Regions from separate parts of the Vagococcus entomophilus genome, predicted to be linked through region 4. Evidence: predicted binding sites of a transcription regulator. Region 4 holds the regulator's gene; each other region holds the start of a gene.

The links. The regulator LexA, encoded in region 4, represses DNA repair genes until DNA is damaged. The targets are predictions, from matches to a motif close to CNAACANNTGTTNG.
Positions count from the first base shown of each region.
Region 1: gshAB (bifunctional glutamate--cysteine ligase GshA/glutathione synthetase GshB) is a predicted target of LexA. The motif match lies at 2,283-2,296, and genes of this name have one in related genera.
Region 2: dinB (DNA polymerase IV) is a predicted target of LexA. The motif match lies at 3,274-3,287, and genes of this name have one in related genera.
Region 3: CBF30_RS07110 (replication-associated recombination protein A) is a predicted target of LexA. The motif match lies at 1,183-1,196, and genes of this name have one in related genera.

Region 1 is NZ_NGJZ01000003.1:197,935-205,581, forward strand. It holds gene CBF30_RS09890 (amidase) at 1-228, opposite strand, end outside; gene CBF30_RS09895 (DUF1054 family protein) at 417-1,040, opposite strand; gene CBF30_RS09900 (GNAT family N-acetyltransferase) at 1,058-1,624, opposite strand; gene CBF30_RS09905 (YueI family protein) at 1,767-2,225, shown strand; gene gshAB (bifunctional glutamate--cysteine ligase GshA/glutathione synthetase GshB) at 2,344-4,632, shown strand; gene CBF30_RS09915 (aldo/keto reductase) at 4,686-5,660, opposite strand; gene CBF30_RS09920 (MarR family winged helix-turn-helix transcriptional regulator) at 5,760-6,236, shown strand; gene CBF30_RS09925 (aldo/keto reductase) at 6,251-7,228, opposite strand; gene CBF30_RS09930 (phytoene/squalene synthase family protein) at 7,452-7,647, opposite strand, start outside.
Region 2 is NZ_NGJZ01000001.1:94,430-102,076, forward strand. It holds gene CBF30_RS00450 (PSP1 domain-containing protein) at 1-495, shown strand, start outside; gene CBF30_RS00455 (DNA replication initiation control protein YabA) at 488-829, shown strand; gene rsmI (16S rRNA (cytidine(1402)-2'-O)-methyltransferase) at 917-1,804, shown strand; gene CBF30_RS00465 (ammonium transporter) at 1,956-3,179, shown strand; gene dinB (DNA polymerase IV) at 3,316-4,428, shown strand; gene CBF30_RS00475 (putative mucin/carbohydrate-binding domain-containing protein) at 4,608-6,824, shown strand; gene CBF30_RS00480 (ATP-binding cassette domain-containing protein) at 7,078-7,647, shown strand, end outside.
Region 3 is NZ_NGJZ01000002.1:223,344-230,990, reverse strand. It holds gene prmA (50S ribosomal protein L11 methyltransferase) at 1-532, opposite strand, end outside; gene CBF30_RS07115 (DUF3013 family protein) at 543-1,025, opposite strand; gene CBF30_RS07110 (replication-associated recombination protein A) at 1,249-2,523, shown strand; RNA gene ssrS (6S RNA) at 2,584-2,771, shown strand; gene CBF30_RS07100 (hypothetical protein) at 2,805-3,083, shown strand; gene CBF30_RS07095 (universal stress protein) at 3,116-3,571, shown strand; gene CBF30_RS07090 (acetate/propionate family kinase) at 3,701-4,885, opposite strand; gene CBF30_RS07085 (class I SAM-dependent methyltransferase) at 4,904-5,914, opposite strand; gene CBF30_RS07080 (hypothetical protein) at 6,011-6,364, opposite strand; gene comGF (competence type IV pilus minor pilin ComGF) at 6,351-6,809, opposite strand; gene CBF30_RS07070 (hypothetical protein) at 6,766-7,095, opposite strand; gene comGD (competence type IV pilus minor pilin ComGD) at 7,061-7,534, opposite strand; gene comGC (competence type IV pilus major pilin ComGC) at 7,531-7,647, opposite strand, start outside.
Region 4 is NZ_NGJZ01000001.1:676,412-684,058, forward strand. It holds gene CBF30_RS03080 (DUF5057 domain-containing protein) at 1-1,219, opposite strand, end outside; gene tkt (transketolase) at 1,320-3,314, opposite strand; gene CBF30_RS03090 (DUF896 family protein) at 3,420-3,662, opposite strand; gene lexA (transcriptional repressor LexA) at 3,802-4,422, shown strand; gene CBF30_RS03100 (pyridoxal phosphate-dependent aminotransferase) at 4,474-5,655, opposite strand; gene hisC (histidinol-phosphate transaminase) at 5,798-6,856, shown strand; gene CBF30_RS03110 (heavy metal-binding domain-containing protein) at 6,892-7,233, opposite strand; gene CBF30_RS03115 (MerR family transcriptional regulator) at 7,320-7,647, opposite strand, start outside.

The DNA of each region.
Region 1 (7,647 bases), on a different contig from region 4:
TTCTTGACCCAATATTTTCAAGGGAATTGGCACCCCACCAAATGGTGTATTTTCTATAATATGTATCTTTTGGTTTTCTTTTTGCAGCTTTAACATGGATTCTATTTCAACCATCGCATTTAGTTTTGTGTTTTTTGTCTGGATGGTCTGTGCAATTTGTCTGTGCAACTCTTCGGGAGAAAGTTCTTTTGTTTTGATTTTTTCTGCCCAAAAAGTTGCGTCTTTTATTTGTTTCACTTTTTCACCTCCAAGATTCTTTGAGATTATATCATCCTTTTAAAAAAAACTTCCACTCCAACAAACTAAAACGTTTTCTTTTTTTGCTTTAAAAAAAGAAAAAAGCCCTATCCCTTATGGTTAGTGCTTTTTCATTCGTTCGTTTTTTCTTTTTCAAAATATAAAAAACATTTTTGTATTTAATATTTCACTCTTGTTCGAACTTGATTCGCCTTTTGATAAATTGGGACGAGTAATTGATAGGTTTCTAACATGAACGCAAATGCAGCTTCTGGTCTTGCCAATAATTCGTCTTCTTTTTTGATGATGCGACCTAGCTGCAACTCACCTTTTTTCACATCTTTAAACCTTGTGACGTACTTTTCGACTTCAATATCAGCTATTGGATACACTTTGTTAACCGTATGATCTGGTGATAGAACAAAATCAGCTGGCAGTGAGTTGATGCAATCTAAATCCACTAAAAAAGCCGCCGCAATTTCTTTTTCAAACTCTGGATTGTCAATAAACGAAAGCCACATCGCAATAAACTCATCATTAATGGCCAATTGAAAATGGGGATACTTCTTGTAGCCACGCGCGTCCCCTCCCATCGCAGACCATGTACTTTCTGGTGCATAGGTAGTTCTGCGTCTATGTTGGGCAATATGAATAGGCAGCTCATGGTGTATCAGTGGTGCCAGTTCCTGTATAAATTTTTCGTCTAAATACTGAAATTTAGGCTGAATTTGCTGACGAATCGCCTGCATTCTATTTTCTAATCCTTCTATAGTAAAGACTGAAAAATCATCTTGTGTAAACATATGTTTATCTAATGAACTCATTGTTGATATTCCCCTAACGTCATACTATACATCCAATCATCCACTATTTCGCCTTTTCGCTCACTACTTTGTCTCAACAGCCCCTCTTTTTTCATGCCGATTTTTTCCATCACTCGGCCTGATTTAGGATTTCTGGCATCATGGACCGCTTGTAAGCGACTGATTTTCAATTGTTCAAAGGCTAATTTTTTTAGCACTTCACAAGCTTCTGGCATATAACCATGTCCCCAGTATGCTTTATTAAGCGTATACCCAATTTCTGCGCAAAAAAGCTGAATCATTCTTAAATCAACCGTTCCTATGAACACATTATTTTCTTTCAACTCTATTCCATATTTTCCAAGTGGTTCTTTCAAAAAGTAGCTAGCAATCTCTTTTTTCGTACATTCTATTGAAGTATGCTTCGGGAATACAAAACGTACTGTTTCATCATCCGATGCATACTGGTACATAGCCGCAGCATCTGCCAATGTTACCGGCCTTAATCGTAATCTTTTTGTCTCTAAATGATTATTTTCTGCCAAAACCAACCACGGATTTACTGTATGTTCTCTTTTTCCCATAAAAAAACCCTTCTTTCAGCTTAAGATATGTTCTCCATTATACGCTAGTTACTGCTCCCACTTCAAGTAAGCATCATTACGAAAATCTCCAAGAAATTCCATGGATATGCTATACTTAAGTTAAATGAAAGGGGTTTTTTTAATGGCTGAAAAAGATGTACAAGACTATTTAGAAAAAGGGCTTTACGGAGCCCCACAGCTAAAACCTGAAGAGAAAAAAAAGTTTCTAGGAAATTTCCGCGAACGCGTCATTCTTGTTATAACAATGAAAGAAATGATGGAAAAGAACCCATTAGATACTGTTAAAAATGTAATCGAAAAATACCCTGATCATCAACTCTATCTAAATGGTGATTTAGACGGCGCTCTACAAGCTGAGTACCTCAAAGTGGCCAAGCAGCTAAATTGTCCCTTTCGATTCGTTACAACACAAGGATCTACTACGGAAGAGACAACCGGGCTTGTTTATGCTGCATCTTACGCCATGCATTTAGAAAACATTCAACTAGCTGACTATCAAGAATTAACCACTCCGACAGAAGAAACTCCCCCACCTAAAAAGCAAAGTTTTTGGTCAAAGTTTGGCCTTTCTAAAAAGTAATACCACTTTTTTAATACAGAATAATATTGTTTTTTTGTCCAAAATGCTATAATAAAAAAAACAAATGATTGTTAACTTTTTCTCTATCTTTAGAGAAATTAAAGCGAGGGAAACTCAAATGAAGACACTAAAAAAAGCACTACTAACAGAAGAAGTCCGTCCTTTATTTCAAGATATGCGCATTGGCATTGAAAAAGAAAGTCAACGGGTCACATTAGAAGGAACCCTAGCTCATACAGACCACCCTAAAACTTTGGGTAACCGCAGTTATCATCCTACAATCCAAACTGATTTCAGTGAAACACAAATGGAGCTGATTACACCAGTGGCAAACTCCGCCCACGAAGTCGTGAGACAATTGACTGCGTTACACGACGTTGCGCTTCGCTCGATGGATGCTCAAGAAATGCTTTGGACTTTAAGCATGCCCCCAGTTCTGCCAAAAGATGAAAAAAAAATAAAAATTGCCAAATTAGAGGCCTTTGAAGATGTGTTATACCGGCGCTATTTAGCCAAAGAATATGGCAAACGAAAACAGATGGTCAGTGGTGTCCATTATAACTTTGAATTTACTCCTATATTTATTCAAAAACTTTTCCAAGCTCAAACTACCTTTCAGACAATTGAGGAACTACGTAGCTATATTTATTTAAAAACCACACGTAATTATCTTCGGCACAGATGGTTGATTACTTATCTATTAGGGGCTTCTCCCCTTGCTGAGGAGGGCTATTTCAGTGAAAACGAATCTGTCCCCATTCATCCCGTAAGAAGTTTGCGTAATAGCCATTATGGCTACACCAATCATCCTGATGTTCAGGGAGACTATACCTCTGTTGCGCACTACGTTGCACAAATTGAAGCACTCGTGGAGCAAGGAACCCTGTCAGAAGAAAAAGAATTTTATGCCCCAGTTCGCTTACGTGGCGGAAAAAAAGTGAGCGATTTAAAAGCGCACGGCGTCCATTATATAGAAATTCGCAATCTTGACTTAAATCCATTCTCCAATGTGGGCATTACCGAATCCTCCGTACGCTTCATTCAGCTCTTCTTAATGGCAATGCTTTGGATGGATGAACCTGAAATGGCGCTTCAAGATAGTTTAGAAGTGGGCAATCGCTTAAATGAACAAGTTGCACTTGAGGAGCCACTTGCTCAGACAAAAGCTTTCGAGGCTGGAAAACAGCTCATTTCCTGTTTAAAAGAACTAGCGGATGCTTTTATCTTATCTCAAGCAGATATTGACTTGATTGAAACAGCAGAGCGAGCACTTGAGCAACCAGAGAACACCCTAGCTGGAAGATGGCTTAATACGCTTAAAAAAGAAAATAAGTCTCAACTTGAACTTGCTACAGAATATGGGCAACACTATCAGCAACAAAGAAGAAATACACCTTATCAACTTTCGGGGTATGAGAAAATGGAGCTATCCACCCAAATCTTGCTTTTCGATGCAATCCAAGCTGGGCTTTCTGTGGAAATATTAGATGAGCATGAGCAATTTGTTAAATTAAGCTATAAAAAGCATCATGAATACATAAAAAACGCCAATATGACGAGTAAAGATTCCTACATTGCACCACTTATTATGGAAAATAAAAGTGTCACAAAAAAACTACTGGCAGAAGCTGGTTTTCAGACGCCAGCTGGAAGAGAATTTTCATCAATTGACGAAGCAAAACAAGCTTTTCCGTACTTTGCACATACGCCAATTGTCATTAAGCCTAAGTCAACTAATTACGGATTAGGAATTTCTATTTTTAAAGAAGAGGCAGCTTTAGCTGATTATGAAGCTGGGCTGGCAATTGCTTTTAAAGAAGATAACCAAGTTTTAGTCGAAGAATTTTTATCTGGAACTGAATATCGCTTCTTTGTAATTGATGGGCAAGTGCGCGCAATTCTGCTTCGAACACCTGCAAATGTGACAGGTGATGGGATTCATACTGTAGAAGAGTTGGTTACTTTAAAAAATGATGCCCCCCTAAGAGGAACTCATCACCGGGCACCTCTTGAAAAAATTGGACTTGGGGAATTGGAACAACTGATGCTTAAAGAACAAGGGTTTCAACTTTCAAGTATTCCTGCTCTAGGAGAAACAGTTTATTTAAGGGAAAATTCTAATATCAGTACGGGGGGCGACTCCATCGATATTACAGACAAATTTGATGACTCTTATAAAAACATTGCGGTTGAAGCAGTATCGGCGCTTGGAGCCAAAATTTGTGGAATCGATCTCATCATTCCAAATAAGAATCTTCCTTGCCAAAAGAATAGTCAAAGTTATGGCATCATCGAGGCGAATTTTAATCCTGCTATGCATATGCATACATACCCTTACAAAGGTACCCCTCGGCGCTTAACCAAGGATGTACTGAGATTTCTTTTTCCTGAAGTGAAAATCATCTAAAAAATGTGGGCCCTTCGACCAAAGTAACCTTTAAGTCGAAGCGCCCACATTTTTTAGAGACAATCCGAAATTGCACTTAGTTTCTTCAACTGTGCATTGGAAAGGGTAAACTCTAATGTTCCAATATTTTCTTGCGCTTGTTTTAGCTTGGATGCACCAGGAATCGCCAAAACCATTGATCCTTGTGAATGAATCAACCAATTAAGCGAAATTTGAGCCACACTCACACCGTATTCAAGTGAAAGCTTTTTTAATTCTGCATATAAAGGTTGTGTCCTCTTGATCGTCTTTTGATTGAGATGAGATTGGATTTTCCTAAGTCGACTAATTTTGGCTAAGGCTTCTGGTTGTTCATGGAAACGACCTGTTAAAAGCCCCTGTTGTAAGGGAGAATATGCAATAATCGTAATTCCCAATTCTTTAGCTGCCTCTAAAACACCATTTTTTTCTGGCTTTTTGTGCAATAAATTGTACTTCACCTGATTAGATGCCAAAGTCATACCTCGTTCTTTAAGTAGCAGATCTGCTTTAATCATCTGTTTAGCCGTGAAATTACTCACTCCGATTTGTTTGATTTTATTTGCCTCAGCCAACTTAACCATTGCTTCGATTTGTTTGTCCAACGAAGATCTGGAGGTTGGCTGATGAATCTGATACAAATCAATCGTAGGCACCTGCAGATACTTTAGTCGGGTATCAATAGTTTTTGGAATCGAACTTGCAGCGCGAGCAAGTGGGAACCATTTACTCGCGATTAGAGGCTCCCGCAACAGAGCTGCTTCTTTTTTTAAACGCTGCAAAGTATTGCCAATAAAATTTTCAGAAGTGCCATTGCCGTAGATTTCTGCCGTATCAAGCCAATTTATACCATTTTGCAGTGAAAATTTGATGATATCGTAAATAGTCTCTGCTTCAACGCTCTCCCACATCGTACCATTTTTGCCTTCATTTGTACTATATTGCCACGTACCAAGTCCTAGTGCTGACACATATAAATCCGTTTGACCGAGTCTTCTTAATTTTGACATGTTTTCTCTCCTTTTTGTCCTAGTTAGTATTCATAGATAGAATAACCGCTCTTTATTATGTTATGATAAAGCCATAATAAAGTTACTGGATGTGAAAAAATGAATGATATTGTACGTTTACGTTATTTACTGAATTGTGTCCAAAAAGAAGGCAATAAAAAATACACTGAATTATTAGCTCCTCTTGGTATTACTCCCAATCAAAGTGAAGTTTTACAAGTATTAGAAGCCTGTGAACCACTCTCTTTAAAAGAATTAGGAGAACTACTCATTTGCGAACAAAAAAGTCCTAGTCGCCTCGTTCAAAGACTCGTCAATAATCAATTAATCTATAAAAGTAAAGATTTAGTTGATAGTCGCAGATCAGTGCTTCACCTGACAAAAGCTGGCCGGGATTTACTTCCTGCTATCAAAGAAAAAGAACAGGCATTCAACGAGCATATTTCTCAGACGTTACAGGAAGCGATTGAACCGGCTGCTTTCAATCAAATATTGGCGAAACAAATTGCTGGAACAGCTAGTGAAAAAAAAATATTACAAAGAGAACAATTGGCAGAAAAATCGTTGTCTAACTAACCTTTCTGCTAGGTTTAAATCTCTAATTCATTCATCATGCTATCCGGATAGCGGGATCCTTGGATTTTCTCTATAGCAAATAATTCATCTAATGAGTGGATTACTTGCTCGTTTAATCGAATGTTGCTTGCTGCAATATTTTCTTCAATATGATGGATAGATTTGCTTCCTGGAATCGGCACTATTGTCGGATTTTTTTCTAATAGCCATGCTAGCGTCAATTGAGAAGTGCTCACGTGCATTTCTTGTGCCATCAGATTTAGTTTTTCAAAAAGTGTACGGTTGACTTCGTAGTTTTCTCCTTGAAATCTTGGTAAATACTGACGTACATCCATTTCTTCTTTCTTAAGCGAAAAATCCTCTGCGAAAAACCCTCTGCCAAGTGGGCTATATGCTACAAATCCGATGCCTTCTTCTACCAAGTATGGCACTATTTTTTGCTCAACACTTCTACTCCATAATGAGTATTCGCTTTGAACGGCCGTCAAAGGATGCGTTTTGTGTGCCCGCTGGATGGTCTCTAAAGATGCTTCTGAAATCCCTACATACCTCACTTTTCCTTCTTCAACTAGACGTGAAATTGCTCCAATACTCTCCTCTATCGGCACATCCGGGTCTATCCTATGCAAATAATATAAATCGATTGTCTCCAACCCTAACCTTTGTAAAGATTTTTCACATTCCGCTTTAATATACTCTGGTCTACCATTCACACGTTTCTCACTAATTTGCATTTCGAGTATGCCACTTTTACTGGCAATCATCACAGGCTGCTCAATTTCTTTTAGTGCTTTTCCAATAAGTTGTTCATTGTGTCCGTTTCCATAAACATTTGCCGTATCCAAAAAATTTATTCCTTGTTCCACAGCCTCTTTTAATGTTGCAATTGAATGACTGTCTGTGGCTTTTCCATAGGTATTACTCATCCCCATGCAGCCTAATCCAATAGTAGAAACACTTAATCCTTGTGAACCTAATTTTCTTTGTTTCATAAAAATCCCTCCAAAATCTATTTAACGGCATAAATAGATGATACATCATCTATTTTTATTAATCAAACATTATCACTGATATTCAACAATTAAATGACTAGTCATTTAAAAAAACAAAAAAAGCTAGCAAAAGACAAGCTTAGTCTTTTCTAACTCTTTAGAGTTGATTCTTTTCATTATTCAGTGCCTATTGTATGCGAATAGAAATTAATATCTTTTTTGATTATCGGGTCTTGGGCTTCGTACTAATTCGTGCTAAAATTTTCAATTTTTCTGTTTTTGAGACAATCGCTCTTTTTTGGCAATTATAATGGTTTTTTCTAACTACTGGCAAAATAGCATGATAGACATCTGCCGCTGCCCAGACAATTTTTTGACACTCGCAATCAAATAGATGAATATTTTTCAATCCACTGCTG
Region 2 (7,647 bases), 580 kb from region 4:
CGGATTGATTTCCGTGAGTTAGTAAAAGATTTGGCCGCTATTTTCAAGACAAGAATTGAATTGCGTCAGATTGGCGTCAGAGATGAAGCGAAGATTTTGGGTGGAATCGGTCCTTGTGGTAGACAGTTGTGCTGTTCAACTTTTTTAGGAGATTTTGTCCCGGTATCAATTAAGATGGCAAAAGACCAAAATTTATCATTAAATCCAACCAAAATTTCTGGGTTGTGTGGCCGTTTGATGTGTTGTTTACAGTATGAAAATGATCAGTATGAAGAAGCAAAAAAAGAACTTCCAGACTATGGTACAGAAGTCCTAACGCCAGATGGAAAGGGAAAAGTCATTGGGTTAAATTTGTTAAGCCGTGTTATCAAAGTCAAACTATTCGATCGTTTGACGCCGTTAGACTATGATAATGCAGAATTGCAAATTTTAAAAACGAAAAATGGCCGAAGTAAAACAACAGGTAAAAACGAAAAGGAAGATTCTCATGGATAAAAGAACTTTATATGATGAATTTGATCACCTAGAAGCCGAGATTAAACAATTTTCTTATCGCTTATCTGGGATGAAGGAAACAATGGCTGAACTGATGGAAACAAATGTCAGTTTGGAAATAGAGAATAAACATCTGCGGGAACGATTATTTGAGCTTGAAGCGACGCAAAATATGAGTAGCTCCAGTAAACAAGAACTTTCTAAGTCTAGAATGAACTTGGAAAAGTTGTATGAAGAAGGCTTTCACGTCTGCAATGTTTACTATGGCTCACGTAGAGAGAACAACGAAGAATGTGCTTTTTGTTTAGATGTTATTTACGGGGAACGTAAATAGTTAGTTGCCAAAAGAAGGATCCATTAAGTGTGGTCGAGAAGAAACTCTTGCTGAGTTCTCTCGCCCTTTTTTGTAAGGAGAATAAAAATGCAAAAGCAAAAAAGTTTTGATAAAGAACAAATCAAGGGAACACTGTACTTGATCCCTACTCCCATAGGAAATTTGGAAGACATGAGTTTTCGCTCTATTCGCATGTTAAAAGAAGTGACACTAATAGCAAGTGAAGATACTCGAAATACACAAAAACTTTTAAATCATTTTGAGATACAAACACCACAAATAAGCTTTCATGAACATAATTATCAAGAAAGAATTCCAAAACTAATTGAGCAGCTCAACAGGGGAGAGAGTATCGGACAAGTGAGCGATGCAGGCATGCCTTGTGTCAGTGACCCAGGTATGGATTTGGTAAAAGCTTGTATTGCAGAAGAAATTCCGGTTGTATCGCTACCAGGACCTACTGCTGGATTAACTGCTTTGATTGCTTCTGGTTTGGTAGTTCAACCATTTATATTCCTAGGCTTCTTGCCAAGAAAGAAAAATGAGCAAAAGAAATTCTTGCAGGACTATCTTAGTCGTCAAGAGGCCATGATATTTTACGAGTCACCGTACCGTGTTAAGCAGACAATGATGATGTTCCAAGAGGTTTTTGGTTCAAAAAGACAAGTTGTTATTTGCAGAGAATTAACCAAAATTCATGAGGAATACCTTCGTGGGACGGTATCGGAAATTTTAAGTTATCTACAAGAAAATGAATTGAAAGGTGAATGTTGCCTTCTGCTTGAAGGAATTTCTAAAGAAGAAATAGACAGTCAAAAAGAACAAGAAATTGCTTCATGGGGAGAATTTTCAATTGTTGAGCATGTTGATTTCATTGTAGAAACTGAAGAGATTAGCACAAATGAAGCAATTAAAAAAGTTGCAAAGCAGCGAGAAATGAAAAAACAAGAAGTATACAAAGCGTTTCATCAATAATTGGTATAGGATTAACACTTTGAACAAGTGTTATCCTATTTTTTTGCTTTATTTTTAATAATGTTAAAAAATAGATAGAAATACCTGGTGTTTAATGTTAGAATATATAACATGAAGGTTAGTTATTGATTTTTTGAAGGGAGTTTTGCTTATGAATTCAGGAGATAGTGCGTTTATTTTAATTTGTTGTACGTTGGTATTTTTAATGACTCCAGGATTGGCTTTTTTTTACGGAGGATTGGAAAAAAGAAAAAACATCCTAAATACCATGCTGATGTCGATTTTTGTGTTAGGTTTAGCATCTGTTCTATGGATTGGTATAGGTTATACTCTTTCTTTTAGTGGTGATGGAAAATGGATTGGAAATTTCAGTAAAGTATTTTTTGAGAATGTTTCGCTCAGCAGTGGCTTAGACAAAAATGCGACTATTCCAGAAGGACTGTTCGGTGGATTCCAAATGATGTTTGCTTTGATTACAGCTGCTATTTTGACAGGGTCTGTGGTTGGAAGAATGAAATTTTCGGCTATTTTTATATTTATTGCATGTTGGTCTGTCTTTGTTTATTATCCCTTAGCCCATATGGTATGGGGGGGAGGATTCTTAGCTCAGATTGGTTCTATTGATTTTGCTGGAGGAAATGTGGTACATATTAGTTCTGGCGTTTCTGGACTGATTTTAGCGTTGGTTCTAGGGAAACGTTTGAAACAAAAAGAGGTAGAAAATATCCCACATAATATTCCGTTTGTTGTTTTGGGAGCAGGAGTTCTGTGGTTTGGCTGGTTTGGGTTTAATGCGGGGAGTGCACTAGGAGCAAATGCTCAAGCAGTACATGCGTTGCTGACAACCAATACGGCCGCAGCCACAGCTATGCTTTCTTGGATGGCAATTGAAAGTATACTCAATAAAAAAGTGACCATTGTAGGGGCTTGTACTGGCGCAGTTGTTGGACTTGTAGCCATTACCCCCGGCGCAGGCTTTGTTCCACTTTGGAGTTCTTTTGTGATTGGCGCACTGGTCAGCCCAATCTGTTATTATGTGATCAATGTTCTGAAAGAAAGACTTGGTTTTGACGATGCTTTAGATGCTTTTGGATGTCACGGCGTTGGAGGAATCTTTGGTGGCATTGCGACGGGAATCTTTGCACAAAAAAAGGTCGGTGGATATGAAGGTTTATTATATGGTGGAGGTCATTTGTTTGTGGCACAGCTAGAAAGTATTCTTTTTACGATTGCTTTAGCTAGTATTGCCAGTTTTGTGATTATTCAATTGATCAAACGATTTATGCCTATCCGTGTCACAGAAGCAGAAGAGGCCATTGGATTAGATATCTCAGAACATGGTGAAGTTGCTTATTTTAGTCAAGAAACCAAATAAAATAATAGAAAAAACAGCTTTTTGGTGACGAGAAAACAGGAATCGTCTTCAAAAGGCTTTTTTTATGGAGTGTACTGAAATAAATCACTTGATAAGAATGTACGTTCGTATTATACTTATAATGAGGTGAAGACAGATGGAAAAGCAAACTGATCTCAGATTTCCGCTGAAAAAAAATACATCAAGAAAAATTATTCATGTGGATATGGATGCTTTTTTTGCTTCTGTCGAAGAACGGGAAAATCCAGCGCTAGTTGGGAAACCAGTCGTTATTGCCAAACACCCAAAAGAAACAGGGGGAAAAGGTGTAGTTTCAACGGCTAATTATGAGGCGAGAAAGTTTGGCATTCATTCTGCGATGAGCGCACAAGAAGCTTATGAACGCTGTCCAAAAGCTCAGTTTGTCCAAGGGAATTATGCCTATTATCGGGAAGTGTCTGAGCAAATCAGAGAAATTTTTCAAAGATATACTGAAATGATTGAGCCAGTTGCTTTGGATGAAGCGTATTTGGATGTGACTACAAATAAAATAGGGAGTAAAAGTGCCATCAAGATTGCAAAGATGATTCAATTCGACATTTGGCACGAGTTACATCTAACCTGTTCCGCTGGGGTGAGCTACAATAAATTTATTGCCAAGCTGGCTTCGGACTTTGAAAAGCCAAGAGGAATGACAGTTGTATTACCAGATGATGCAGAAGAATTTTTAAAGAAGTTGCCCATTGAAAAATTTCATGGGGTCGGAAAAAAAACGGTACCAAAAATGCATGAACTTGGTATTTTTACTGGTGCTGATTTGTACGAGCAAAAAGAAATGGACTTGATCCGTCAGTTTGGTAAAATGGGGTATTCTTTGTACAGAAAAGTCAGAGGAATTCATGATTCTCCTGTAGAAAATCAAAGAGAACGGAAATCGATGGGGCGAGAAAACACCTATGGTCAGCTACTGACAACCGATCAAGAGGTTACGGCGCAATTAAGAGCGCTCTCTGCAAGTGTGGCAGCTTCCTTGCTTCGTTACCAAAAACACGGAAAAACGATTGTACTCAAAGTGAGAGATGGTGAGTTTCAAACGATTACAAAAAGAAAAACACTTCCTGAGTATATCCATCAAAAAGAAGAAATCTTTTTTCAAGCGCAATTGTTGTGGGAAGAGTTTGGCGAGCTGACTGTTGGGATTCGCTTGCTCGGTGTGACAATGACAACGTTAGACCCATTGACTTACGAAAACATTCGTTTGCCTGTATGATGGGCACATTTTAAAACGTCATGTGTGACGTTTTTTTATTTTTGAAAAATCAATAAACAGTTCTATTTTGAAATTTTTTTGAAATATAATAATCATGGTAAAAGCTTATTTTTCTTTTTATTTTGTAAAAAATACTTCTCGTGTTAAAATAAGGTATGTTTTAAAAAGGAGATGAAGAAATGAAAAAAAGTTTGTTGTTGTTTTGTTTAATGGGTATAGGGTTACTTTTAGGAAGTGGAAAGAGTGAGGCAAGTGAAGTAGAGAGAAAAGAAATTCTAAGTCTGACTCAACCTACATGGATTTTCAATTCAGGAATGAGTAAAGGAAAATACCATGATCGACAAGAGTTAGGGTTTATTTTAAAAGAAAAGTCTATTTTAAAAGTCAGACAAGTCAATCCTGAATTTCAAGCAAAATTGACGGTAAGATTATTGGGTAATGATTCTCAGACTGAAAAATCTGTTCAAGTGGGTTCTGAATGGACCCAGATTAGCGGAGAGGTATCACTCGTTCCATTTGTAGATACTCCGTATGGTGACAACCAAGCCCAGATAGAATATGAGATACTGGAAGATGATGCGCCAAAACCATTAGCTGTATACAACTATCAAGAAAATGAACAAGAGTTTTTTTCACAATGGGATATGTATGATGGTGAATTTGCATTAATTAAGGGCAAGGATTTTCAATTATTCCTACCAAAGCGTGATAAGGAATTAGCTCGTCACTTGAAAGAGTATAACTCACTGGATGAATTGATTGAATATTACGGAGAAATTTTTTCTCTATATAATGAAATAGCTGGATTTGATGAGTCATCTGTAGAAAATGTAAATGGTTCAAACCGTTATTTTCTCAAGGCTGATGCTCACGGGGCTGGTGGAGCATATTATGGAAACAATTGGACGGCAAATAGTTATGGAACAGCCAACATGTGGTTGACTAAAAACAGTTGGGCAACGTTGCATGAGATTGGTCATGGCTATCAAGCAGGCTTTGATGGTGTGGGAATGTACACAGAAGAAGTTTCGAATAACCTATTTGGGGTGCAGTATCAATACAAATATTATGGCAAGCAAGCGGATAAAATTGGCTGGTTGTTCAATTATGGGAAAAAAGCTGGGGTAGAAAAAAATCTTTATCAAAAAATGGTCATAGATGCTGGGGGCTATAACCAAGCTGATTTACGTGAAAAACTAATCTTGCTCACAATGTTAAAACAAAAAGCTGGAGATGAGGCTTTTACAAAAATGTACCAAGGTTATAGAAAACTTGTGAATGAACCAAATTTTAATAAACATAACTATCCATTACCAGAACTAATCAATCATTATTATAGTGAAAATAGCCAACAAGATTTTACTCCAGCACTTGAACGAATAGGCCTTACACTAAAAGAGGATCAAGATCAAAAAAACAGAAACCATCAGTATCCTGCAGTAGCATTTTTGGCCGATGTTGTACCTGAAAAAGAACTTGAAAGAGCACATGAACTTTTAGATTCAGAGATTCTAATTAATTCTAATTTTGAAATGGTTCAAACAAAAGAAATTGCTTCGCTAGGACTTAAAGGAAATGTGATCATTCGTTTCAATTCAGAAGAATTAGGTAGTCTAGACGGTATAAAAGTAGCGCTAGCAGATGGAGCGGATATTCTTTCAGAACAAACGATTCAGGGAGGAAAAGTTTCCTTTGAAAACATCCCGAATGGTGTGTATCGTTTGAGTTACTCAGGAGAAAAGATGAAAGATTATTTACCTGGAAATTTTTATGTATATGTAAAAGAATCAGCAAACCAGCAAACCATTCCGATGAAAAAAATGACCTCTATTGAGTTGCTCAATCAAACTATCCATTTATTAGGGCTATCTAATGCGGAGTTTGCTTCTTTCAAAACTGATTTAAATCGTGAAACGGCCACTTTTTCTGTGACAAAGAGCACCCCCCATAGTTACTTTTCAGGAAAGCTTTATTCAAAAGTAACGATTAAAGATACAAGCGGCAATTTAATCTACGAGAAATCACTTGAAGGAACAAACGCATCTGTAGGAGCAGAAGAGTTGGTGTTAAAAGAAGGCTATGTTCTGGAAATCTATCATGCAGAGGTCAAAAATCGCTTGCGTTCGGATGAGCCAATCATAGACAATACTCAAAAGACCAATCGGTGGCTTGTTACAAAATGGGGACTACAAAATCAAACGTTAAAAAATGATCCACAAAAAGAATTAAGAGCTAAAATTGATGATTTGGGCATGGACTTGCTTGCTGACGATGAAAAAAAGACCATTCCCTTTGCTGAATCTATAGACAAAAAGCAATTATACCATGCTATCAATAGATTAGAAGAACCAGTAAAAAGTCAACTTATGAATGAATATCATCCTTTATTTCAATAAAAAGATAAAAAAGTTAAGAAAAGTTGGATAAATCTTTCTTAACTTTTTTATTAAATTAATATATATATTTCGTGATATATGTATTGAATGTGAAAATAAATAAAGGTATGATATATACATAAAACAGACAGGCAAAGTATGGATATTCAGTATGGTTAGAATATAAACAGCTTTGATGAGGTAAAGATAATGGTATGAAAATAATATAACGAAAGTAATGTATTAGAATTTTTTTAAGCATAGGGGGATTTAAATGGAATTATTCAATATTCATGATTTATCTCAATTCTTAGGCGAAAAAGAGCTGTTTTCAATTCAACATCTAACGATTCAAAGTACCGATCGAATCGCTTTAATTGGAGAAAATGGTTGTGGAAAAAGTACACTTTTAAAGTTATTAGCTGGAAAACGAAAGAGTGCAGCCATTACTCAAAACAGGACCATAGAGATTGGATATTTACCTCAACAGCCACAAATATCCCAATTAAGTGGAGGTCAAGAAGTAAAAAAGGAACTAGAAGAGTTGTTTTGCCAAGACAAGGGCTTTCTTTTATTAGATGAACCGACCAGTTGTCTGGATCAAGGTAATATTTCATGGCTAATTGATCAACTATTAAAATTTAGAGGTGGGTTTATTGTTGTCAGCCATGATCGTTTTTTTATGAATGCTATTGCCAAGCAGATTTTTTGTATTGAGAATAGAAAAATTACAAATTTTGGTGGTACTTATTCTGAATTTGAGTATCATCAAGAACAAACACGTGATCGTTTAATCTTGCTCAATAAAGAATATGAAAAAAAAGTCAAAAAAATAGAAGTTGAA
Region 3 (7,647 bases), on a different contig from region 4:
TTTCTCCTCCGCAAAGACTTGTTTCTAACGCTTGTAAAGTCAATCGAGTGGTCGGATGCGTACCCGTTCCAAAAGCCATACCAGGATCAAGTTTGATCACGCACTCATCTTGATTTTTAGGTTCATATTTTTCCCAGTTTGGTACAATTGTTAAAAAGCGGGAAATTCGTACCGGGTGATAATATTTTTTCCAGGCAGAAGACCAGTCGCTTTCTGCAACTTCACTAATCTCCAACCTATTTTCACCAATATTCAAGCCGTACTCTGGTAATTTTAGAATTCTTTCTTTCATTTCAGGTAAAATTTCAGGTAAAAACATCGTTTCTGGAAAATATGTTCGGATAATTGCCCCTTCTTTTACATGCTTGAAAGTCGACTTATCCAGTAATTCTCCAAAGGCATCCGACTTGAAATTTTCCACGTCCAACGCATCTTCTATCGATACCCCACTCGCGCCTGACTCAATCATAATGTTGGAGATAGCTTCCACTGCTTCACTCGTTGTTGTTATCTTTACTTCGGTCCACTTCATTTTTTTCCTCCTAATAACTTGGATAGGCCACATTGCCCGCATTTTTTTCTTTTTTCTTTGCATAAATCTCATCAAACTCTGCATCTTGCCACTTTAATTCAAAGACATCTGCATCCTGATCATTTAGAAAATCTAACAAATCACTTTCTCCTTCTGTTAAAACCTCAGGTAGGTACGTTGAAATTGCTAAGATCAAAGCTTTGTCAATTCCTTTTTTCCCTTCATATGGAAAAACTTTCAGATAATCTGATTCCTCAAATTGACTTTTCCCTGGAAGATAAAAAAGAAGGGCATCTTCAAATTCAATAATTTCTTCCTCAGATTTTGTCCCGTCAGTATCCTCAATCGCTAACCCAACCTTGTTTTGAGCAAACAATTGAAAAATCAATTCAATTGTGTGATTTCTTTTATCCCAGTCAATAGCAAAATCATAATTTCCCATTGTCTTAGTTAGCTCTGTTTCCAAACAGGTTAAAATAGTTTCTTTTTTCATCACGTTATTCCTCTCCGACTTTACTCATTCCTCTTTATCATACAAGAATAAGAGGTGACATGCCATATATTTTCTCGCTTTTGTAAGCATTCTATCTTCTGCTTTTATTTAAACCAATCGAGAAAGGTTCTCTGGCCATCAAAAGCAACATTTAAAACGAATGTATGTTCCACATTTTAGAAATATGCTATACTGATGGTAGAAATAAAAGGAGGTCTTTCGTATGCAAAAACCACTTGCTTACCGCATGCGTCCTCAAACGTTAGAAGATATTGTGGGACAGAAACACTTAGTTGGAGAAGGAAAAATTATTCGTCGGATGGTCGATGCTAAAATGCTTTCTTCGATGATTTTATACGGACCACCCGGAACAGGTAAAACAAGTATTGCAAGCGCCATTGCAGGATCTACTAAATATGCGTTTCGTGCGCTCAATGCCGCAACGGATACTAAAAAAGATTTACAAATTGTAGCCGAAGAAGCCAAGATGAGTGGGACCGTCATTTTACTACTTGATGAAGTACACCGATTAGATAAGGTCAAACAAGATTTTTTACTCCCACATTTAGAAAGTGGTCAAATTATTTTGATTGGTGCTACTACAGAGAATCCTTATATCAGCATCAATCCTGCTATCAGAAGTCGGACCCAAATTTTTGAGGTCACCCCCTTAGACGAGGAAGAAATAAAAGAAACCCTTCTACGAGCACTGAACGATTCAAACAACGGACTTGGCAATGAGTCCGTACAGATAGATGAACAAGCATTACAACATCTTTCACGTGTAACAAATGGCGATGTACGGAGTGCACTAAATGGGCTAGAGCTAGCTGTAAAATCCACTCCTTGTCAGAGCGATGGCACCATAAATCTTACCCTCCCTATTATCGAAGAGTGTGTACAAAGAAAGTCCTTGACTCATGATAAGGATGGCGATGCCCATTATGATGTGATTTCTGCACTGCAGAAATCTATTCGCGGAAGCGATGCGGATGCGGCCTTACACTATCTTGCACGTCTTGTAGAAGCTGGCGATCTACTTAGCATTAACAGACGGTTGATGGTCATAGCATACGAGGACATCGGACTAGCAAATCCCGCTGCTGCTGCCCGAACGGTTACCGCTGTTCAAGCGGCTGAAAAGCTCGGATTTCCAGAAGCACGCATCCCACTTGCCCAAGTAGTAATTGATCTTTGTCTTTCTCCAAAATCAAATTCCGCATGTGCTTCTATTGATGCAGCACTTGCCGATATTCGGATTGGAAAAGTAGGTGATGTGCCCCCTCATCTAAAGGACAGTCATTACCAAGGGGCCGAACAGCTGAATCGAGGGGTTGCCTATAAGTATCCTCATGATTTTCCAAATGGTTGGGTAAGCCAACAATATTTACCCAATAAGCTAACGAATGTTCACTATTACAAACCAAAAGAAACTGGAAAGTATGAACAAGCTTTGCTTCATCAATATTGTAAAATTCAGCAACAGAAAAAAAAATAACCCTCCATTCGTAGGCAGAATTCATTGATGTTTTTTTAAAATTATGCTACGATAATGGTGTAATATCTGTGGTGTGCGAGTTGTTCTACACTGTGTTGACCGAACATTTAGTGTTACTTTGGGATCGAACTAGCTCATTTGGAAAACAAGCCTTTTCACTTGGTAGTTTGAAGAATTGACAGTTGAGCCCACCTGCTTACTCGCGGGATCAACGCTACAGGACGATTAACGGCATCGACGGATATTATTTTTTTAATTTCTATACCTTATAGGAGCAACCGATGCTTACATTCTTATTACTTATTATTGCGATTTTTTTAATGATTATTGCATTTTATTTTACTAAAAAAAAAGAAAAATTAGCAAAGCTTTTTGGCAAAAAAAATTCAATAACCACAGTTACAAATTCGATTACACTGTTTAGTCGGATATATCTTGGACTCGGGTTGATTGGTATTGCACTTATTTTTGTACATAACCTAACTTTTACGTTAATCTACATCTTTATTGTCCTAGTATGTTCAATGATTTTTAGCTTTACGCTAGCTAAATGGTTGTAAAAAATACTTACTATTTGAAGGGATGATTAGTTATGACTCAAGATTACAAAAATATTCTGGTTGCAGTAGATGGATCAGATGAAGCGGAATTAGCTTTCCAAAAAGCTGTTAGTGTATGTTTAAGAAATAAGGCCCACTTACTAATCGCTCACATTATTGACACGCGTGCTTTTCAAAATATCGCATCTTTTGATGAAACAATGGTAGAACAAGCTACTAGTATGGCTAAGCAAACGATTGCAGAATATATTGATTTTGCAAAAAAACAAGGTCTTACAGATGTCAAAGAGCTGATTGAATACGGCGCTCCAAAACCGCTCATTGCAAAAGAAATTCCAACTGAAAACAACATTGACTTGATTATGCTCGGCGCTACAGGTCTAAATGCTGTTGAACGTTTGTTTATGGGGTCTGTTTCAGAATATGTTATCCGTCATGCTCCTTGTGATGTATTAATTGTTCGGACAAATCTAGATAATAAAAAATAAACATTTAAATTCTAAAAAATAAAACTCGACTAGAAATTCTAGTCGAGTTTTTATCTATCCAAAACACAAAAACCAAAAATGACTCAGTAACAGCCTTTCAAGTAATAAAATGATAGAATAACTTGTTAATTACTTGGTTAATTTTTCAACGTCACGTGCAATCATTAACTCTTCGTCTGTCGGTACCAACAATACCTTAACCTTTGAATCTTCTGTAGAAATGATGGTTTCAACAGCTTGTGCTTCGTTCCGCTGCGGATCAAGTTCACAACCAAACCAAGAGAGACCCGAAATGATTCTTTGACGCATCTTTCGGTCGTTTTCCCCAATTCCTGCTGTAAAAATAATAGCATCTGCTCCGTTTAGCGTTGCAAAATAAGAACCAATGTATTTACGAATACGATCAGCAAATATTTGAACCGCGAGTTGGGCTTTTGGATCTGGATTCTCTTCTAAGTCACGCATATCGCTAGAGATTTGGGAAATACCTAGCAAACCAGATTTTCTATTGAGCAAATCAATCATCTCATTCATATCCGTCATCTCTAGTTTTTCCATCAAATAGGCTAACAATGAAGGATCAATGTCTCCGGATCTTGTTCCCATAGTAGTACCGGCTAAAGGCGTGAAGCCCATTGAGGTGTCAATTGATTTTCCGTTTTCAATTGCAGTAATCGAAACCCCATTCCCGATGTGACATGTAATTAATTTTAACTCTTCAATTGGTTTACCTAACATTTTAGCAGCACGAAGCGCTACATAACGATGACTCGTTCCATGCGCTCCATATTTTCTAACTTTGTATTTGTCGTAATACTCGGTTGGAATACTATACAAATAATTCACTTCAGGCATTGTCGTATGAAAAGAAGTATCAAAAACAGCAACATTTGTCGTTTTTGGCAATAATCTTTCAAATACACGAATTACTTTTGCTTCTGCAGGATTGTGCAAGGGCGCAAATTCAGCTAGCGACTCTATTTTTTCTAAAACCGCTTGGTCGATTATAATAGAGTCTTGAAATGTTTCCCCACCAGCTACTACTCTGTGTCCCGCACCTTTAATCTCATCAAAGGAACGAATAATATTTAAAGCTATCAATTGTTCTAAAAGCATATTTACAGCAATATCGTGATCCAGAATATCCAACACTCGGTTATAGACTTCTCCGTTTCCATATTTGATTGTAAAGATAGACTCAGGTAGGCCAATTCTCTCTACAATCCCTTTTGCAATAATCGTTTCCTCAGGCATTGCAAAAATTTGCCATTTTAAACTTGAACTTCCCGCGTTAATCGCTATTGTTTTTGACATAGTCGTCTCCTTTATTCTTTAGTCTAAATACTGCTTTTTCCATGAAGAAAATTTAGCAAAAAATGCTTGTAAAGCTTTTGGATCTTGCAATGAAGGAAGCTCAGCTAACAATACTTCTTTAGCCTGACAGCTACCGGAACCTTGATTTTGTACGACCAAAATGCTCTTTCTAGACTGCTTTGTTTTAAATAAGTTATTGGGTAATTTCAAAACTGCTTGTACATAAACAGATGAACGTAACCATTTCTTCAAACTTTCCTCTTGACTTGTTTCAAAAAGATTTTCTGGGACTAAGAAAATTCCATAGCCTCCATCTTTTACATATTTCATACTTTGTTCCATCAACAAATGATGGGCATAGGTATTCTCCAGTTCTGAGAACACTTGAAAATTTGCGGCTTTATCTTGATTTGGATAGAAGCCAACTGGCAGATCAGAAATCGCAAAATCAACTGGATCGACCAGCAACGGCTGCAAACCATCTTGGTGAAACAACTGAACAGAGGCTTTTGTCCACTGCGTGTTAACAGCTGCAACAGATAGCAAAGTATCATCAATATCTACCCCAATGCCTTTAACTGTAGTGCCCGCAAGCTCAAGATTAAGTAACACAGTCAAGAGAAGATTCCCGGATCCAACTGCAATATCCAGTATAGAAAGCTCTGTTTGAGTTTTCTTTTTCAATTGTTCAATTAGATATACAAACAAAAAGCCCAGCGCATCAGGAGTTAACTGATGGTTAGGTTGAACATATTCTTGCTTCATCCCTTTCAATAAAACTAATTGAAAGACTTTTCTAAGCTCTTCTTTTGAAAATGATAGCGCTTGAAATTTTTTGTACGCACATTCTAGTTTTTGCACATGATCCTTGTTGGGTACTCCGTCAAGGACCCGGACTGTTTGTCCATCAAGAAAGTTCTCACCAGTTTCAATGTAACTATCTAAAAAAGAAACACCAATGGCCTTCTTTAATAGGTCAATCGCTTCATTCATAATTGTAAAACCTTGTTCTACTGTCTGTTGAGACATTTTCCCACCTCTTTTTAACAACTTTCATTCTCCCTAATTCTAACGAATCTATTACAAGAATTCAAGTATTGACTTCTATAAAAACGTTGTTTTTTTTTAATTTAAAAGTTGAGCAAGTGGAATCTCTTTTTTTAGCTGGTAAGACTTCCCTTTTGCTTTCGTACATAAATGAAAAATTTGATTATTATAGCTTACTTCTACCTCTCCATCAACAAAAATATATTTCTGATCATAACTACTTTTAGCTAAATCTTTGGCACTTTGTTCTCTTAGTTGTTGCACGGACATATTCTCCATAATGCGTAACTTGTAATACCAGATTGTCTGATATACAAATAAACTTTTTCGGTAATAATCTGCTGTTATTGCTAGAAACAATAAAAGCGTGATACAAAATATTCCCACAGTCGAAACGAGTAAACTGCCTTTGTGTTTTTTACAATCTGCCACTAATTGTCCACCTTCCGTTATTGGTAGTACCATCAATAAATTCAACCTCTAATTGAAAAACATGTGCATTGACTTTTTCAACTTTTACATGTTTAACCCCTAATAAAAGTGGCTCATGCCCGCCATTTTTTACTCGGCGAAGCATTTTTTTATAGTGCTCTATTTTTACTATTTTGTCTTTTTCATAATAAACCAACTTGCCATCAATAACTGTCATCTCTTGAGTATCAGCACGAGTCATCACGACATTCATCTGTGCAAGAAATACATGCCACTCTAGTTGATACTTAGAGCTATTTTGCTTTTCATATTTTCGAATCAACTGCACTGCTGGGGGTAATGTGCTCACTACCAAACTAAATAAGAAGAGACTGATTAAAGCTTCTAAAAGAGTGAAGCCTTTATTTAATTTGTAATAATTGTAGGGAAATTTTGTTTTTTCCATAGCAAACCTCAATTTCTCGTTGGGGCAAATATACACACCGAAACCTTTCTTTCTGAACTTTTTTTTCGTAGCTTTGTACTGCTTTATTCACTTTCATCTCTTCACTCATCTCATATGCTGCTCGATAAGCTTCTAAACGAGCAAATTTTTCGTGGGTCTGGTGGTTTATACGGATCATTCCCATCCCCAAAACGGACCACATAGTTCCCAGAATAATGACAGATAAATAGCTTTCAATGATCAAACTCCCCTTACTTTTTCGAATTTGATTCCTCTTTCTTTTCAAAACGTCCACTCCCCATCTGAAACTGATACGAATACTTTTTGTTAACGCTTAAACAAATAAAGCTCATCTTTTTCATCTTCCCCGTGTTGCCATTCCCTTTTTTGAACTGAATGGTCTGTGTATCCTGCACGATCAGCTTACTTGGAATTTTTAATTTGATCGTTACAATATTGCCATTGTAGTCCACTGTTTCATATTCAATCTTTTGGAACTGCTGATTTAAGCTTATTTTTGTAGTCTGATTTGTAAATAAAGCCGTTTGCTGTAGCTGATACAGAACTTTTTCAAACTCATATAAAAAAAATTGATTTTCTAATTTTTCTTGCCATCTAGAAGCCTGCGAAAACGAAAAACTAAAACAAATAGCAACGATACCTAAAACAAGCAACATCTCGAAAAAAGTCGAACCTAAATGTTTATCCACATGATATTTTGTCATTTTAATTGAATTTTCCGTTTTTTAGCATCTTCAATTTGTTTTTGAGTAAGATAGCCATTATTGAACAGTTTTTCCCACGTTACTTCGTGATCTTCCATTTCTAGCTTGAATAG
Region 4 (7,647 bases):
TGATGATCTCTTCGGAAACAATATCGGATTTTAACTTTCCTTGGTTTTTAGTACTTGCTTCTACGTACCATTGGTAATTTTTCCCTTTATCTTTAGCGTTCATTTCAAGCGTGAGATTGGCTAAGTTTCCGCTTTTCACTTTAACAGTGGGACTTTCAGGAGACGTAGTATCTTTTACCGTGTAGTCACTTGCTTCACTATCTAAAGTGACCTGCGCCAAATTGTAAAGTGTATTAGCCAAGATTTTACGCTCATCGACAGTAGAGGCGCCGTTACTATGTCCGGTTTGAATCATGCCGAGATTATCTTTGGTAATTAAATAGTGATTATTGGTTCCATATTGATTTTGAACGATAAAACCAGTAGAATTTTCTGATACAGTTTTAAACGGTGGCAAAAATTCCATCCATCTAACGGCTGTTGAAGATAACTGTGCGCCAGAATGGGCTAGTGGGATAGTTAGTTGTTGATCATTGCTTAGTTCAAAAGGATATTTTACTAAATAGCCATTATTGATAATCTTAACTTTTGTACTTCCCAACCTAAGTTCTTTATTAAATGGATTATTCGTTCCGGTATTGTATACATAAATACCTAATTTCGCAGCAAAATTTTTGAAATTCGCCTTATTTGATGTCACAGTATCATGCCCAAATAAAACTCCTCGACCACTGGTGATGTAGTGAGTGAGACTGTTTACACTATTACTCGTTAAATCTAGTCCGTTGTTCGAGTCCCATGAGCCGAACATGATAACATCATATTGAAAATTTCCTTGACTATCTTTGAGGTAAGCATCAGGGTTCCGATTGAAATTACTCAATGCAATAGGTGTTACCTGAATGAGATTTTGATTTTGATTATCTTTTAATCCCAGAGCATCCATCCAACTTTTTAGTGTATTGGATCTGGCAGTATTTGGATAGACATTTAAGACACGAATGGCTTTTCCATAGTTTGTAGACTTTGCAGCCCAATTTTTTCCGTCTTCAGATTGATAAAGAGTATAGCCGCCACTTGAAAGATTGCTGATTTTTTCCCAATTCAATCTAGCGTAGTTTTTCTTTACCGAATAATCCCACGAATTTTCAGCAGTCAATCGAAACTGTCCAGATGATACAACGATTGAGGCATCTGCTTTTTTAAAGAATAAAATTGAAAAAAACAAACAAGTTAATAAAACTAAAAACAATCGTTTATTGAAATTTTGTTTAAACATAGTTTACACCCTCTTCCACATATTAAACTCATTTTATAATAAACGGATGATTTTATCAATAAAAAACTGAGAACTCATTTGAGAACTCAGCTTTTATTTATTATAACTGATTAAATGTTGCAACTACGTTTTCGACAGTAAAACCATAATTTTCAATAACGGTTGAGCCTGGAGCACTTGCCCCAAAAGTATCTATCCCGATTATAGCGCCATCTAATCCTACGTAGCGTTCCCAACCAAATGTTGCCCCCATTTCAATGGCAACTCTTTTTCTAATAGCACTTGGTAAGACACTCTCTTTGTAAGCAGCATCTTGGGCTTCAAAAAGATTCATACTAGGCATAGAAACCACAGAAACATCGATATTTGCTTGGGCTAGTTGTTTTTGAGCTTCAATCGCTAATGCAACTTCTGAACCTGTTGCAATCAAAATTCCTTCTGGTTGCGTTCCATGTTGTGGGGAAAGGACGTATGCTCCTTTTTCTACTTGCGTTGAAGCAAGTTCTTTTGTTTGAGGTAAAACAGGTAAATTCTGTCTAGTTAGTACAAGCACTGTTGGGTGATCTTTTGACTTTACAGCAAGTTTCCATGCAGCCACTACTTCGTTTCCATCAGCAGGACGAAGCACAGAAACATTTGGAATACCTCTCAAGCTAGATAGTTGTTCCACAGGTTCATGTGTGGGGCCATCTTCTCCAACTGCAATTGAATCATGCGTGAGGACGTAAGTAACAGGTGCTTTTTGGATTGCAGCCAATCTTAGAGCAGCCCGGAAGTAATCCACAAAGACAAAGAATGTCCCACCATAGACCTTCGTTCCTCCATGTAAAGCAATCCCGTTCATCGCAGCCGCCATTCCAAATTCACGTACACCAAACCAAATATTGCGCCCGGCATAACTTTCTGGCTGAAAGTCCTCTTCTTGAGCCACCATTGTGTTATTTGAAGAAGAAAGATCTGCGGAGCCACCCCAAAATGAAGGAATTGATTTTGATAACGCTTGAATGGTTTCCTTACTGGTGATTCTGCTAGCACTACTTTCGCCTTCATTATAGACGGGTAAATTTTTGCTCCAGTCTTTTGGCAATTCTTCTTTGAATGACTCTGTAAATTGTTGGGCTAAGTCAGGATACTGTTTGCTGTAAGCTGCAAACAATGTGTTCCATTTTTCTTCTGCTTGAGCTCCTTTATCTTGAATTTCTTTTTTGAAGCGTTGCGCCACTTCTTCAGGAACTGTAAAGTCAGGATATTTCCAGGCATAGGCTCTTTTAGCGATTTCTACCCCTTCAGAACCAAGTGGTGCTCCGTGGACTTTATTAGTCCCTTCATTAGGTGCACCAAAGCCAATCACAGTTTTGACTTCAATAAGAGTCGGTTGAGTGGTATTGGCTTTTGCTTGCTCAATTGCTTGAGAAATTTCTTCAAGATTATTGCCATCTTTTACCAAAATGTGTTGCCAACCTGAGGCAATAAAACGTGCACCAACATTTTCATTGAATGATTTATCTAATGGACCATCAAGAGAGATATCGTTTGAATCATATAAGACCACTAACTTGTTTAATTTTAAATGCCCCGCTAGACTAATGGCTTCTTGAGAAATTCCTTCCATCAAATCCCCATCTCCACAAAGAGCATAGGTGTAGTGATCGACAATTTCAAAGTCAGGCTTGTTATATGTTGCACCTAGGTGGGCTTCTGCCATTGCAAAACCAACACTCATTGCAATTCCTTGTCCGAGTGGTCCTGTAGTTGCTTCAACCCCGTCTGTATGGTGAACCTCTGGATGACCAGGCGTCTTACTTTCCCACTGACGGAAAGCTTTTAAGTCTTCTATTCCAACTTTGTATCCAGCTAAATGGAGCAAGCTATATAGCATAGCCGAACCGTGTCCAGCAGACAAAATAAAGCGATCTCTGTCCACCCAATTTCTAGATGTTGTTGGGTTAATTTTTAGATGTTTTGTCCAAAGTGCGTATGCCATTGGCGCTGCACCAAGAGGTAATCCGGGATGTCCAGAATTTGCTTTTTGGACTGCATCTAAGCTAAGCGTGCGGATAGTATTTACTGCTAGTTGGTCTGTTTTATCAAACAAAATAATCGTCCTCCCTTTTAGGTAATTTTTACCTTAATTATATTTTACTTGTAATAGGTTACAATTGCAACCGTTTTAATCGAGAATTCAACTCATCTTAAAAGATTATTTACGTCCATGTAACCCTTTTTCTTTTTGAATCTGTTTTAATTTTTCTGGTGTAACATCTTTTCCCTCAGGATCAACAATTTTGGCTCCCTCAATATGATTACGCATGCCTCTTCTAAATTCTGACAGATATTCTGCTCGCAACTCTTTTTGTTCTTTTTGTTCAGATAAGGTTAGACTCTCTTCCTTTGATTTTTTGGATAATTCGTTAATGCGAGCAATTTTTTCTTTAGATAACATAATTGTCCTCCAGCTTTTTCTTTTTATAGTAGCGTATCTTTCTATTTTTTTCAACTAAATAAAATGCGAACATTTGTTTGAATTCGCTTCATTTGTATGGTACAATTTCGTTAATAGAGAAATTGTGAGGTGCAAAGTGATGGTCAAACCGCAAGAATCCAGACAAATAGAAGTTTTAAGATATATTCATGAAGAAGTAGAAAAAAGAGGCTATCCGCCCACTGTTAGAGAAATTGGCTTAGCTGTTAACCTTTCTTCTACATCTACTGTTCATGGGCATTTATCTCGTTTAGAGAAAAAAGGCCTTATTCAAAGAGATCCGACAAAACCAAGAGCAATCGAGCTTACCGCACAAGGGTTAGAACTAATTGGAGTCAAATCTGAACTCATCCCGATGCTTGGGACTGTAACGGCTGGTGAGCCTATTTTAGCAGTGGAAGAAGCTTCCGATTTTTTTCCATTGCCACCGCATTTAAAATATGAAGAAAACTCTTTATTTATGCTGACAATCCGTGGTGAAAGTATGATTAATGCCGGAATTTTAGACGGAGATTACGTGATTGTGAGGAAGCAGTCTAGTGCTTCTAATGGAGAGATTGTGATTGCGATGACCGATGAGGATGAAGCAACTTGTAAACGTTTCTTTAAAGAAAACAACCGCATTCGCTTGCAGCCAGAAAACGATACGATGGAACCGATCATTTTGACTTCTGTTTCGATTTTAGGTAAAGTTGTTGGGCTTTATCGTAGTCATCTATAAACTTAGAAAAAATGAAATCACTCTCTTGTGATAAGAGGATGATTTCATTTTTTATTGTGCTGGATGTGCTTTCATGTAGTTGCTAAGGCGTTCCATGGCTTTTTCTAAGTTTTCCATACTAGCAGCATAGCTAACACGAACGTATCCTTCCGCTTCTGGTCCAAAAGCAATTCCAGGTATTAGAGCCAATGCTTGTTTTTGAGCTAAATCGACACAAAATTCCATTGAATTTTGATTAAAGCCTTTTGGAATTTTTCCAAATATATAAAATGCCCCATTTGGACGAGCAATTGAAAAGCCTAGGTCGTTCATTTTTTGATAAACATAGTCGCGCCTTATTTGATATTCAGCTCTCATCTCAAGACCATCATCTATCCCTTGTGTCAAAGCTTTCACTGCTGCTTTTTGTGAAACAGTTGAGGCTGCAGTGACCAAATATTGGTGAACTTTCATTAGTTCTTTAATGAACGCCTCATTTGATAAAATAAAGCCTAATCTCCAGCCAGTCATCGCGTGTGATTTGGATAAGCCATTAATCAAAATGGTTTGTTCAGGAATAAATTCTGCAATTGAGACATGGTCTCCACCGTAAGTTAGTTCACTATATATTTCATCGCTTATCACAAAAATGTCATATTTTTTCAAACTTTCAGCAATTTTCTGGACTTCTTCCCTCGTATAAGTGACACCCGTTGGATTACTTGGATAATTCAAGATAATCGCTTTTACCTCGTCCCCATGCTCTACCATTGCTTGATCAATCATTTCTGGTGTTAGCACAAAATCATTTTTTGATGTATCAATATATATTGGTTTGGCATTTGCCAAAGTAATGATGGGTTCATAACCTGGATAAATCGGAGCAGGCATCAAAACTTTATCCCCTGCCTCTAAAATAGACAATAACGAAGCGGAGATTGCCTCTGTTGCCCCAATTGTAACTAGAATTTCACTTTCGGGTTTGTAATGTAAGCCATATTTTTTTGCGAAAAATTCACTAGCAGCTACCCGAACATCCATTAATCCTGACATCCCGCTATAGTGCGAATAATTTTCCTCAATGGCCTGAATACCAGCTTGTTTTACATGTTCAGGGGTATTAAAATCTGGTTCTCCTAGGGTTAATTTGATAATGCCATCAATATTTGTAACTTGCTCATCAAACTTCCGAATAAGTGAGACAGAAATTTGATCGACTTGGCGATTGAACTTTTGTGAAAGCGTATGTTTCATATACTTCCCCTCCTTGATGATTTCTATATTAGCATAAAAATTGTTCATTGCTCCATCTTTTTGGGAAATAATTAAAAATATTTTGTAAATTCTTGTTATTTTCTGAAAATTTATTTATAGTAAGAGTATTCATATTTGAGGAGTGATGCAAGTGAAAGGAATTCGATCAATTTCGCCTTACGTGCCTGGCGAACAGCCAAATTTTTCTGACATGATAAAAATTAACACAAATGAGAATGCCTATCCCCCATCTCCTGCTGTCTTGGATACATTGAAACATTTTGATGGAAAATCATTGAGTCGTTATTCTTCCATTAGCAATCAAAAGTTAAAAGAAGCGCTAGCGAAAAAATACCACTTACAGAGTAATCAATTCGTAATTGGGAATGGCTCAGATGAGATCCTAGCCTTTTGTATGTTAGCTTTTTTTAATAGTAAAGAGCCTATTCTGTTTCCTGATATCACATATGGCTTTTATAAAGTTTGGGCAGATTTGTTTCATATTCCTTATCAAGAAGTTCCTCTCAAGCAAGATTTTCGTATCAACTTTGAAGACTATAATCGATTTAATGGGGGGATTTTAATTCCCAATCCTAATGCTCCAACTGGAATTTATGAGGAGAGCCCCACAATCGAAACATTATTAAAAAATAACTCAGATAGCGTGGTTATCATTGATGAGGCCTATATTGATTTTGGTGGCGTCTCTGTTATCCCCTTAATTGAAAAGTATCCGAATTTAGTTGTGGTCCATACCTTTTCCAAATCTCGCTCATTGGCGGGTCTTAGGATTGGCTATGCCATAAGTAACCCAAATCTTATTCAGGTTTTAGAGTCCATCAAATCTTCGTTCAATCCCTACTCTGTCGACACACTATCCGAGGAACTGTCTGTTAGTGCGGTTGAAAGCCAGACGTACTACCTAGAAATCAATCAAAAAATTCAACATACAAGAGAGCTATTTGCTCATAAGCTCAATCAGTTAGGTTTTGTCGTCCTTCCATCTAAGACGAATTTTGTTTTGACGACACATCCCAAAGCTGATATGCAAGCATTATTTGAATTTCTGAACGAGCAACATGTTTTTGTTCGCTTTTTCCCTACAAATAAGCGCTTAGAACAATTTTTCAGGATTTCGATTGGGACGGATCAGGAGATGCTAAGAGTCACTCAAATATTAGAGCAGTTTTTAGCTAAATAAAAAGTAAGCCCCTACAGCTAAAAAAGTTGTGGGGGCTAAATGTTAGGCTGATTTTGGGCAATTACGGCAGCTGTACCACTTGCTGTGACTACAATCAGCATAATATCAGAGTTTATAAACTGATTAAAATGTAGCTGAACATCTACAATCGCATTAGCTGCTAATTTTTTTGCTTCATCCTTTAATTCAATCAAAGCGAGCTCTCTTGCTTTTTTATATTCGGCGGAGTAAGCGTGTGACTTCCCTCCAAAAATACCCTTAATTCCACTTAAAGCATCTTTCACAATATTGACTGAAATTACTTGTTCGCTAAAAATTGCCCCCTTGATTTCGGAAATTTTTTGTGTAGCTATTGTTTCAGTTGTCACAATTTTCATGTTGAAAAAGCCTCTTCTCTATTTTTTTTCGTCATTTTCAAATAAACCAAGTGCGCCAAATTGCTTTACTTCTGTGACAGGACCGTTCACAATTTAATTTCCATGGAAAAAACTGTCTCATTATTATAGGCTAATGAGCAAGGAATATTTTCGTAAAGAAGTAGTTCATTTTGACTTAGACCGTTGACTGTAAGCAGCATATCAGATAAAAAGAGCGCAACATTTTCCGAAATACATGCTTCATCTTTGACCAGAAAGCTTTTACAAGCATAGGTTCCTTTTGGAAAATCAAACGCACTCTCTTCTTCTTCACATTCTAAGCACGGGATATGTGGCAGTGTTTTTGATGTGACATAAAATACTTCATCTAGCGGTGTTATCTTTGCTTTTGCTGCTTTCAGTAGATTTACTTGA